4 regions of the Halobacillus naozhouensis genome follow, and region 4 is predicted to be linked to each of the others. Evidence: riboswitches for the same ligand, from Rfam matches in the RefSeq annotation. Region 4 holds a riboswitch; each other region holds the start of a gene.
The links. A riboswitch is a leader RNA that binds a small molecule or an ion and turns the genes downstream of it on or off. The one in region 4 is predicted to bind cobalamin.
Positions count from the first base shown of each region.

Region 1: another riboswitch for cobalamin. It lies ahead of P9989_RS15950 (acyl-CoA thioesterase); the one in region 4 lies ahead of P9989_RS12045 (DUF4430 domain-containing protein).
Region 2: another riboswitch for cobalamin. It lies ahead of P9989_RS20785 (ABC transporter substrate-binding protein); the one in region 4 lies ahead of P9989_RS12045 (DUF4430 domain-containing protein).
Region 3: another riboswitch for cobalamin. It lies ahead of P9989_RS01935 (ribonucleoside-diphosphate reductase subunit alpha); the one in region 4 lies ahead of P9989_RS12045 (DUF4430 domain-containing protein).

Region 1 is NZ_CP121671.1:3,046,045-3,048,233, reverse strand. It holds gene P9989_RS15955 (hypothetical protein) at 205-579, shown strand; cobalamin riboswitch at 892-1,076, shown strand; gene P9989_RS15950 (acyl-CoA thioesterase) at 1,272-1,745, shown strand; gene P9989_RS15945 (DsbA family oxidoreductase) at 1,810-2,189, opposite strand, start outside.
Region 2 is NZ_CP121671.1:4,080,567-4,082,755, reverse strand. It holds gene P9989_RS20790 (CynX/NimT family MFS transporter) at 1-862, shown strand, start outside; cobalamin riboswitch at 950-1,132, shown strand; gene P9989_RS20785 (ABC transporter substrate-binding protein) at 1,277-2,189, shown strand, end outside.
Region 3 is NZ_CP121671.1:344,043-346,231, reverse strand. It holds gene P9989_RS01940 (class I SAM-dependent methyltransferase) at 1-366, opposite strand, end outside; cobalamin riboswitch at 542-721, shown strand; gene P9989_RS01935 (ribonucleoside-diphosphate reductase subunit alpha) at 948-2,189, shown strand, end outside.
Region 4 is NZ_CP121671.1:2,290,533-2,292,721, reverse strand. It holds gene P9989_RS12050 (ATP-binding protein) at 1-690, shown strand, start outside; cobalamin riboswitch at 728-905, shown strand; gene P9989_RS12045 (DUF4430 domain-containing protein) at 1,115-1,516, shown strand; gene P9989_RS12040 (ECF transporter S component) at 1,523-2,032, shown strand; gene sigX (RNA polymerase sigma factor SigX) at 2,154-2,189, shown strand, end outside.

The DNA of each region.
Region 1 (2,189 bases), 760 kb from region 4:
AACTCCACCTCAATTAATGTAAAATAGCATTGAACTAATTATCTATTATACTTGGAATGGCGAATCTTGTAAAAGTGATGAGTGAAAGATTGGAAAAAACCCCCACCTCAGGTCATCCATTTGGTCATCCATTTATTGGATGACCTGAGGTGGGGGAGGGATGCTTGGGTGTGCTACCATGATTAGGGGGAAGGAGGCTGGTTTATGAAAGAAATGATTATACTATTAGCTGAAATTGTTAATATGTTTCACGATCTGTTTTTAAGATTATCCCAGTCATTTGGGTGGAATCTAACTGATAAGGAGCTCCATTTCTGGATTATTGGAATACTGGGGATCATAGGGTTGATCTTCGTGGACATCCTGTTTCATGCGCTTGCTAAATGGAGCATTACGGCTATTTCATTTTTGTTCACCCTATCTATGGTTCTCGTTTTTGTGCTGGCTGTGGAAATCCAGCAAAAGATTACAGGCAGGGGAGCTATGGAGTTTAACGATGCTGCTATAAGTGTACTTGGGTTTTTAGCCTTTTGTGTTGGCTATTTCCTTATAAAAATGATCGTGAAATGGGTACGATAGATGTAAAAAACCAACCCCTGCCTCATGTTAGTGAACTGGGACAGGGGTGTTATTGCAAACCTTTATTTAGTGACTTTTCCATTGGCATCTACATAAATGGCGGTCACAATGGCGCGGTTAAATGGAACGTTTGCTATCGCTTTCCTTTTAAGGTCAATAGTAAGATTGTAGGCTCCTAGATGACTCCACTTTAGGCTTTTACTTTTTTGTGATCTATCTTTTCTAAACCTTCTGACATAACCAATACATAAATCAATTGACAACTGGCCTGTTCTAATCAATAGTAAAGAAAGAGGGCAAGGGCCCTCGAAAAAACTGAATAGGCTTTATGGTGGCTTCGTATTGAAGCTGAAAATGGGAAGATTGGTGCAAATCCAACGCGGTCCCGCCACTGTAAGGAGGAGGCCTTTCTAAATTCCACTGTTTCTACTAGAAACGGGAAGGAGAAAGAGCTGCTGATTCTTAGCCAGGAGACCTGCCATAAAGAAGAACATGTTTTTTCCTACGGGAGATAGGAGGGTGTTACGTAATGAGATATCAGCTTTTTCTTGCTGATCCATTTTGACTGCACACAATTCACATCTTCGTTAGGAAGGTGTTTTTTTGTTGCGTATGGCTCGAAAGTGGTTTACTACGGTTTGTCAAAATCAGCGTACATAGATGCGTATGGATCAGAAAGAGGGGAAAAGGAAATGGATAATGCTTTGCCAGTGCAAGTTTCAAAAATGACACAGACACGGTTGGTTCTGCCTCCAGACACCAATCATCTGGATACGATTTTTGGAGGAAAAGTGCTTGCTTATATCGATGAAATTGCTGCATTAACTGCGATGAAACATAGTAACTGTGTGGTCGTCACGGCCTCAATTGATTCAGTAGATTTCTTATCTTCTGCTAAAGTAGGGGATGCGCTGACACTTGAAGCGTGTGTCACCTCAACGGGGAAGTCCTCAATGGAAGTGTACGTAAAGGTATTTGCTGATGATTTATTAAATGGCGAGAAAATGTTAACAACGGAGTCATTTCTTACGATGGTTGCTGTAGATTCAGAAGGAAAACCGACCCCAGTTCCACAGGTTATCCCCGAAACGAGTGAAGAAATAAGGCTGCACCAAACAGCACCTGCCAGAAAAGAATACCGACGCAACCGCGCCAGCTTACGATAATATAAAGAAACTTCCACCTCAGGTCATCCAGATTCTGGATGACCTGAGGTGGAACAAATTGGTGTTAGCTGTTGTTTGGTGGAACATCACAGTTTTCGTCAGTGCAGGCTTCTCCTTGGATTTTATTTGTTAAATTTTGGAGAGAAGGGGATTGTTGTTCTTCTTCCATAATCTTTTGTAAGTTTTGTACAAAAACTTCAGTAGGTTGGGCGCCAGAAATGGCATACTTACGGTTAATGACGAAGAAAGGAACTCCTTGAACGCCGATTTCCCTTGCTTCTGCTTCTTCCGCACGAACAAGTTCCCCGAATTGCTCACCAGCCAGTACATCATGGACTTCAGCTCGGTCAAGCCCTATGTGTTCTGCAAGTTCGATAAGTGTATCGTGATCACCAACGTCCTTTCCATCCGTGAGAACAGCTTGGAAGAACTGTTCTGTCGCTT
Region 2 (2,189 bases), 1.8 Mb from region 4:
AAATGTGTTGTTACCTGGCATTGTTAAAGAGAAATACCCTGAAAAGGTTGGCTTAGTGACAGCCGTTTATACGACTTGCATGTCTATTTTTTCAGCCATTGGTACCGGGCTGAGCATTCCTTTAGCTAATGATTTCGGTTTAGGTTGGGAAAAAACGCTAGTATGCTGGGTTTTATTAGCTATTCCGGCAGCGATAGTTTGGCTGCCTCAACTTCGCAAACCAGCCCAAGTAGAGGATGTTAAAACGCCAGCACTGCAGGAAAATCCGATATGGCGTTCCCCAATTGCTTGGCAAGTGACAATCTTTATGGGGTTACAATCTTTCTTATTTTATTCCATGATTGCATGGCTGCCTGAAATCCTAAGCGGCAGAGGGCTAAGTATATCGACTGCTGGGTGGATGGTATCTGTCATGCAGTTAACGGGTCTTCCAATGACCTTCCTAACCCCCGTCCTGGCTACTCGCTTTAAGAATCAAAGAGGAATTATAGGGATGATTGGATGCCTTTACACGACAGGCTTGTTAGGAGTTTTGTTCGGAAGCGGTATTCCTCTGTTGACATTGAGTGTCATGCTGATTGGTATTGGTCAAGCCTCTTCTATTAGCTTAGCGCTTACCTTACTTGGACTCCGTGCGGACAATGCTCAGCAAAGTGCCGCATTATCCGGTATGTCTCAATCGATTGGGTATTCACTTGCTGCGGTGGGACCGGTATTAATTGGCATACTCCTCGATGTTACGGCATCAGTGACTGTTCCATTGCTGCTTTTCATTGCTGTTATAGTTGTTATGGTGGCAGCTGGTTTAGGAGCGGGGAGGAACCAGACGGTCTTTCAACAAGATCGAGCACCTCTTCGATAGCAGACAACAAAATTTTTTTATTATATGACGAAAAATTCCAAAACCCGAGCTTTTTTCCAACATATTTAGTACAATAATACATAATTGAATAAGCGTAAAAAAACAGGCGTGATGTTATTCATCACTTAAAAGGGAAGTTGGTGCAATTCCAACGCGGTCCCGCCACTGTATTTGTGAGCAACCTGCACGGTTCCACTGTGTGAAAAGCATGGGAAGGAGCAGGGAGCAATGATCATAAGCCAGGAGACCTACCTGTTTTTCTCACCAATAACCTACGCGGATAGGAGGTGTATGAGGAAAAGGTAACTGCATGTTATGCCATTAAGCGGCATTGCAAAATCTTTTCATGTACACATCTCCATTGCGGGATGTGTTTTTTTTGTGCTCAAAAACATTTTAGGGGGAGAGATTAACTTGAAACGACTATCGAATTACATACTTATGCTACTGGTGACAGTCGGTTTGCTAGTAGGCTGTGCGGGCAATGAGAACTCAAGTCAGCCAGAGGAAAACAAAAATGAAGATCACACTAAAACGGACGAGACTCAAGTTCAAGAGGGAACGACCTACCCTCTGACCGTAGAAGACTCTGCGGGAAATAAGGTCTTTCTGGAAGAAGATCCTGAACGAATTGTTTCATTGATTCCAAGTAATACAGAAATTGTGTTTGCCGTTGGCGCAGGAGAACAGGTTGTCGGAGTATCAGATCATGATAATTACCCTGAGCAGGTCAAGGAGATTAATAAAGTTGGCGGGATGCAAATGAATACCGAAAAAGTATTGTCATTAAAACCTGATCTCGTTCTTGCCCACGGTTCAAGTGCTCATAACTCTCAGGCAGCGATTGATCAAATCAGCAATGCAGGGATTTCGGTTTATGTGGTTAAGAACGCCTCTGATTTTAAGGGTGTTTATGAAACGATTCAGTCAATCGGTAAATTGGTAGATGAGCAAAAGAAAGCAGAGAGTATTGTAGCCGGGATGAAAAAGAAACTTAAAGGGATTAAAGAAAAGGCCTCTGAAATCAAGGATCCTAAAAGTGTATTTGTAGAAGTGTCTCCGGCACCGGAGATTTATACAACTGGAACAGGTACTTTCATGAATCAAATGCTCCAGGCGATTAATGCCGAGAATGCGGCTGTAAACCAACAAGGATGGGTGAAAATGAACGAGGAGGCCATTATTAACTTACAGCCAGATGTCATCATTACAACATATGGCTATTATACAGAGAAGCCTGTGGAAAAAGTGCTTTCTAGAGAAGGCTGGGAACAAGTACCAGCAATCGAGAAGAAACAGGTTTATGATGTTCACTCTGATCTCGTTA
Region 3 (2,189 bases), 1.9 Mb from region 4:
CCATTCCAGGCTATTTATAGCCATAATCGCATCAAAGCTTTCTATTTCAAAAGGAAGACGAGCAAGATCTCCTTGTACGAACTGAAGCCGCTTGTGTTCCAAGCGTGCCTTCGCACGATCAATCATATCTTGTGAGATATCCAGTCCAGTAACAGCATAACCTGCTTTCTCAAGTTTATAAGATCCATATCCGTCTCCGCACCCTAGATCGGCTACTTTACTTCCTGTTCCTACATGCTTTTTTAAAAAGGGGATAATCGTTTTCCTGCTTCCCTCTTCCCACATATTCTTACTGTTTGCATTCCAAAACTCTACTCTATCATCCCACTGCTTTTCAGCTTCCTGATGCCAGTTAAATGAAGTCATCGTGTTTGCCTCCTTTTGGCTCCGTTCCCTATAATAGTAATTCTACAATTATTTTTCGATTCCTTTGCAACAGGTAATATATTCCTAATCAATGAAAAACTGTTGCAGAGTTCTACAATCTTCGTTATGATTAAAACACAATATAAGCTAAACACCAACTAATAAAACACTACATATAGTATTGCGTGGAGAAGATGCCACTAGGCTTAATAGGGAATCCGGTTCGAATCCGGAACTGCCCCCGCAACTGTCATCGCTCTCGAAACGGAAAAAACCCACTGTGCATACGTGCACGGGAAGGGACCGTAGTAGAAATGGGCGTGAGTCAGGAGACCTGTCTTCCTACGCGAGAAAGTTTCAACTTCTTCGGGGATTGAGAAGATGAAGCGATGGAATGAATCGGGGACTCCACTCTCTTTTAGAATATCCTCTTTCATTTCATGGTTTCATCCGCTCAATTGAATGAGCGGATTTTTTTATGGTCAATTATGCAGACAGACTTCATGTGATGTGGCGTACCCCTTCAGATCAGGGTCTCTCACATCACCTTTTTCAAAAGTTATTTAAAAGGAGTGGTTAGTATGACAGCAGTGTTTACATTGGACTGGAAGGCTTGGTTAGTAGAGCAGAAGGATAACTTTCCATCACTGGATGTGCAGCGGTTATTGGACAAGCTTCCTGATATGAACCTGGACCAAATGAAGCGTAAGGAGCAGGGTAAGGCATTGGTCTTGGAGTGTTTAGCTGAAATCAATGAAATGGAGCCGGACTGGACGTATTTGGCTGCGCGAATTCAGCTCGAGATGATGTATGAGGAATCTGTTCGTAATCGTACGCAGAGCGAGCGTTACGCAGGATTTCATCATTTAATCGAGATATTAAGGGATGAAGAAATTTATAGTTCTAGTCTATTTAACTATTATTCGAAACAGGAAATCGATGAACTTGAGGCGGCCATTGTTCCTGAGCGTGATCGTTTATTTACTTATATCGGATTAAAAACGCTTGGCGACCGTTATTTGGCGAAATCAAAGGCTGGTGAAGTGTTTGAACTTCCTCAGGAGCGATTCATGATTATCGCGATGACGTTGATGGCAGAGGAGGATCATTCCAAGCGTTTAGAGTGGGTGAAGGAATCCTATTGGGCGTTGAGTAACCTCTATATGACAGTAGCCACACCTACTCTAGCAAATGCGGGCAAGCGTTATGGCCAGTTGAGCTCTTGTTTTATTGATACGGTCGATGATAGTTTGCAGTCGATCTACGACACCAATACGGATGTGGCGAATTTGAGTAAGCACGGCGGAGGTATTGGTGTTTATCTAGGGAAAATTCGCAGCCGTGGCAGTGATATTCGAGGGTTTAAGGGTGTTTCATCAGGCGTGCTTCCATGGATGAAGCAGCTTAATAATACGGCTGTCAGTGTGGATCAACTTGGTCAGCGTCAAGGGGCTGTCGCGGTGTACCTTGACGTTTGGCATAAGGATATCTTTCCGTTTCTCGACAGTCGATTGAACAACGGGGATGAGCGGCAGCGAACGCATGATTTGTTTACGGGAGTCTCCATTCCTGATGTGTTTATGGAAGCCGTTGAGAATCGCGAGGATTGGTATTTGTTTGATCCGCATGAAGTTCGTTCTGTGATGGGATTTTCGCTGGAAGATTATTACGATGAGCAGCGTGGCAGCGGATCGTTCCGTGATCGATATTGGGCTTGTGTCGAGCATCCTGATTTGTCCAAAGAGTCGGTACCCGCGATTGAAATTATGAAGCGAATTATGATCGGCCAGCTGGAGACAGGCACTCCGTACATGTTTTACCGT
Region 4 (2,189 bases):
TTTATCGCAAACGTATCACATGAACTAAGAACTCCGATTTCCATGTTACAAGGATACAGTGAAGCGATTGTAGATGATGTTGCAGAAACGAAAGAAGATAAAAACGAGCTGGCTAAGATTATTCACGATGAATCTCTTCGTATCAGCAGGTTAGTGAATGAATTGCTCGACCTCGCTCGAATGGAAGCAGGACATATGATGCTTTATATGGACTCAGTCGAAGTAAGGCCATTTCTTGAAAAAATTATTCGTAAGTTTCAAGGTTTGGCAAATGAACGGAATATCAATCTCCAGCTTCATTTAAACGAGGCTCCGAGAACTATTCATATCGATGCAGACCGAATCGAACAAGTTTTAACGAATTTAATAGACAATGCGATTCGGCATACAAATGAGCACGGATCAGTGGATGTAATAGCTGAACGAAACTCTGAGCAATGGGGCGTGAAAGTCACAGATTCTGGATTGGGAATACCTGAGGAAGATCTTCCTTTTGTGTTTGAAAGGTTTTATAAAGCAGATAAATCCAGAAAAAGAGAAACAAGCAAGAAAGGTACGGGATTGGGACTCGCTATTGCCAAGAACATCATTGAGGCTCATAAAGGATCAATTCATGTTCATAGTAGAGTGAATGAAGGAACAACCTTCACTTTTACTCTGCCAATAGACGGGGAGCAGAATGATAAATAGCTTGAAAGTACCTTTTCCGTACGGTAAGATACAAATATAATAAATAAGTAGCTTAGGTACCAATTTGGTATAAAAGGGAATCTGGTGAAAGGCCAGAGCTGTCCTCGCAACTGTAAGTGTTGACGAACAAGGGAAACCACTGCGATTACTCGTGGGAAGGCCCTCTAGTAGAATGAAGCACAAGTCAGTAGACCTGCCTGATCTTAAATTGTTTCAAAGCTTCGGGGATTGAGCATTTGAGGCATCCGGTCTATTTTTATGTAACTTACTTACATAGCTTTGCTGGTATGTCTTAAGCCTGCCCCTTCGATAAAAGGGGCAGGCTTTTCTACTGCCGTCACTATAGACTGTGTTGTCGATTATCCCCATTCCCGGATAGCGTTGCAGCAATTATATCTAATTATAGAATGGGAGTTTTGAAATCATGAGAAAGATGTCTGCATTATTCACGGCTTTAATGATGACAGCATTTGTACTCGCTGGATGCCAAACAGAAGGTGGAGGAGAAGAAGCCACAGCAAGCCAGGAGCAAAAGCAGGAAGTAACATTAAACATCGAACTTTCCAAGAACAAAGGCGAAAAAGTGCTCGCCACTAAAAAAGTAACGGTTGAAGAAGGAACTGTGTTAATGGAAGTCATGAAAAATAACTTTGAGGTGGCAGAGAAAGACGGGTTCATTACGGGGATTAAAGGAATTTCGGCCAGTAAAGGAGAGAAAAGGGCCTGGATGTTTACCATAAATGGGGAGTCTTCAATGGTTGGAGCGAATAAATACGAAGTAAAACAGGGCGACGAAATCGTGTTTGATTTTCAATCCTGGGAATGATGATGCATGAATACTTATAAATTAACATTAATTGCAATGCTTGCTTCAATGGCAATTGCAGGACGCCTGGTGATGGCGAATGTTCCAAATGTCCAGCCTGTCACAGCTATTATTATCATTACAGGGTTTTGGTTAGGACCACTGGCTGCGGTCATTATGGCTTTCTTAACAACATTCCTGTCTAACGTTTTTCTCGGAATGGGTTATTGGACCATTTGGCAAATTCTCTCCTGGTCTATAATCGGTATGGGGGCAGGTTTAATCGGTAAATACTGGGCAAACATTCCAGTGTGGGCTTTGTCAATATATGGCTTTTTAAGCGGGGTTGTTTATGGATTAATTATTTCCCTTACCATGAGAGTTGCGGGACAGCCATTTTGGGCTTATTATTTGGCAGGATTACCGATGGACTTGAATCATGCAGCAAGCAACGTTATTTTTATCCTAGTGCTCTCCCCTGTATTGGGGACATTGTTTTCTCGTTATCAAAAGAAATATTTACTCACAAGTGTATAAAGCGTTTAAAAAAAGAGCTGCATTTTAGCAGCTCTTTTTATATGAACATTTATGGTTTTCATTTTAATTGATCGGTATTATGATAGGTAGGTGTAACTTTTCATGGTACATAAACGACAATATGAATGAACGGGAGGTTCAAAGTGTGAAACCGTTC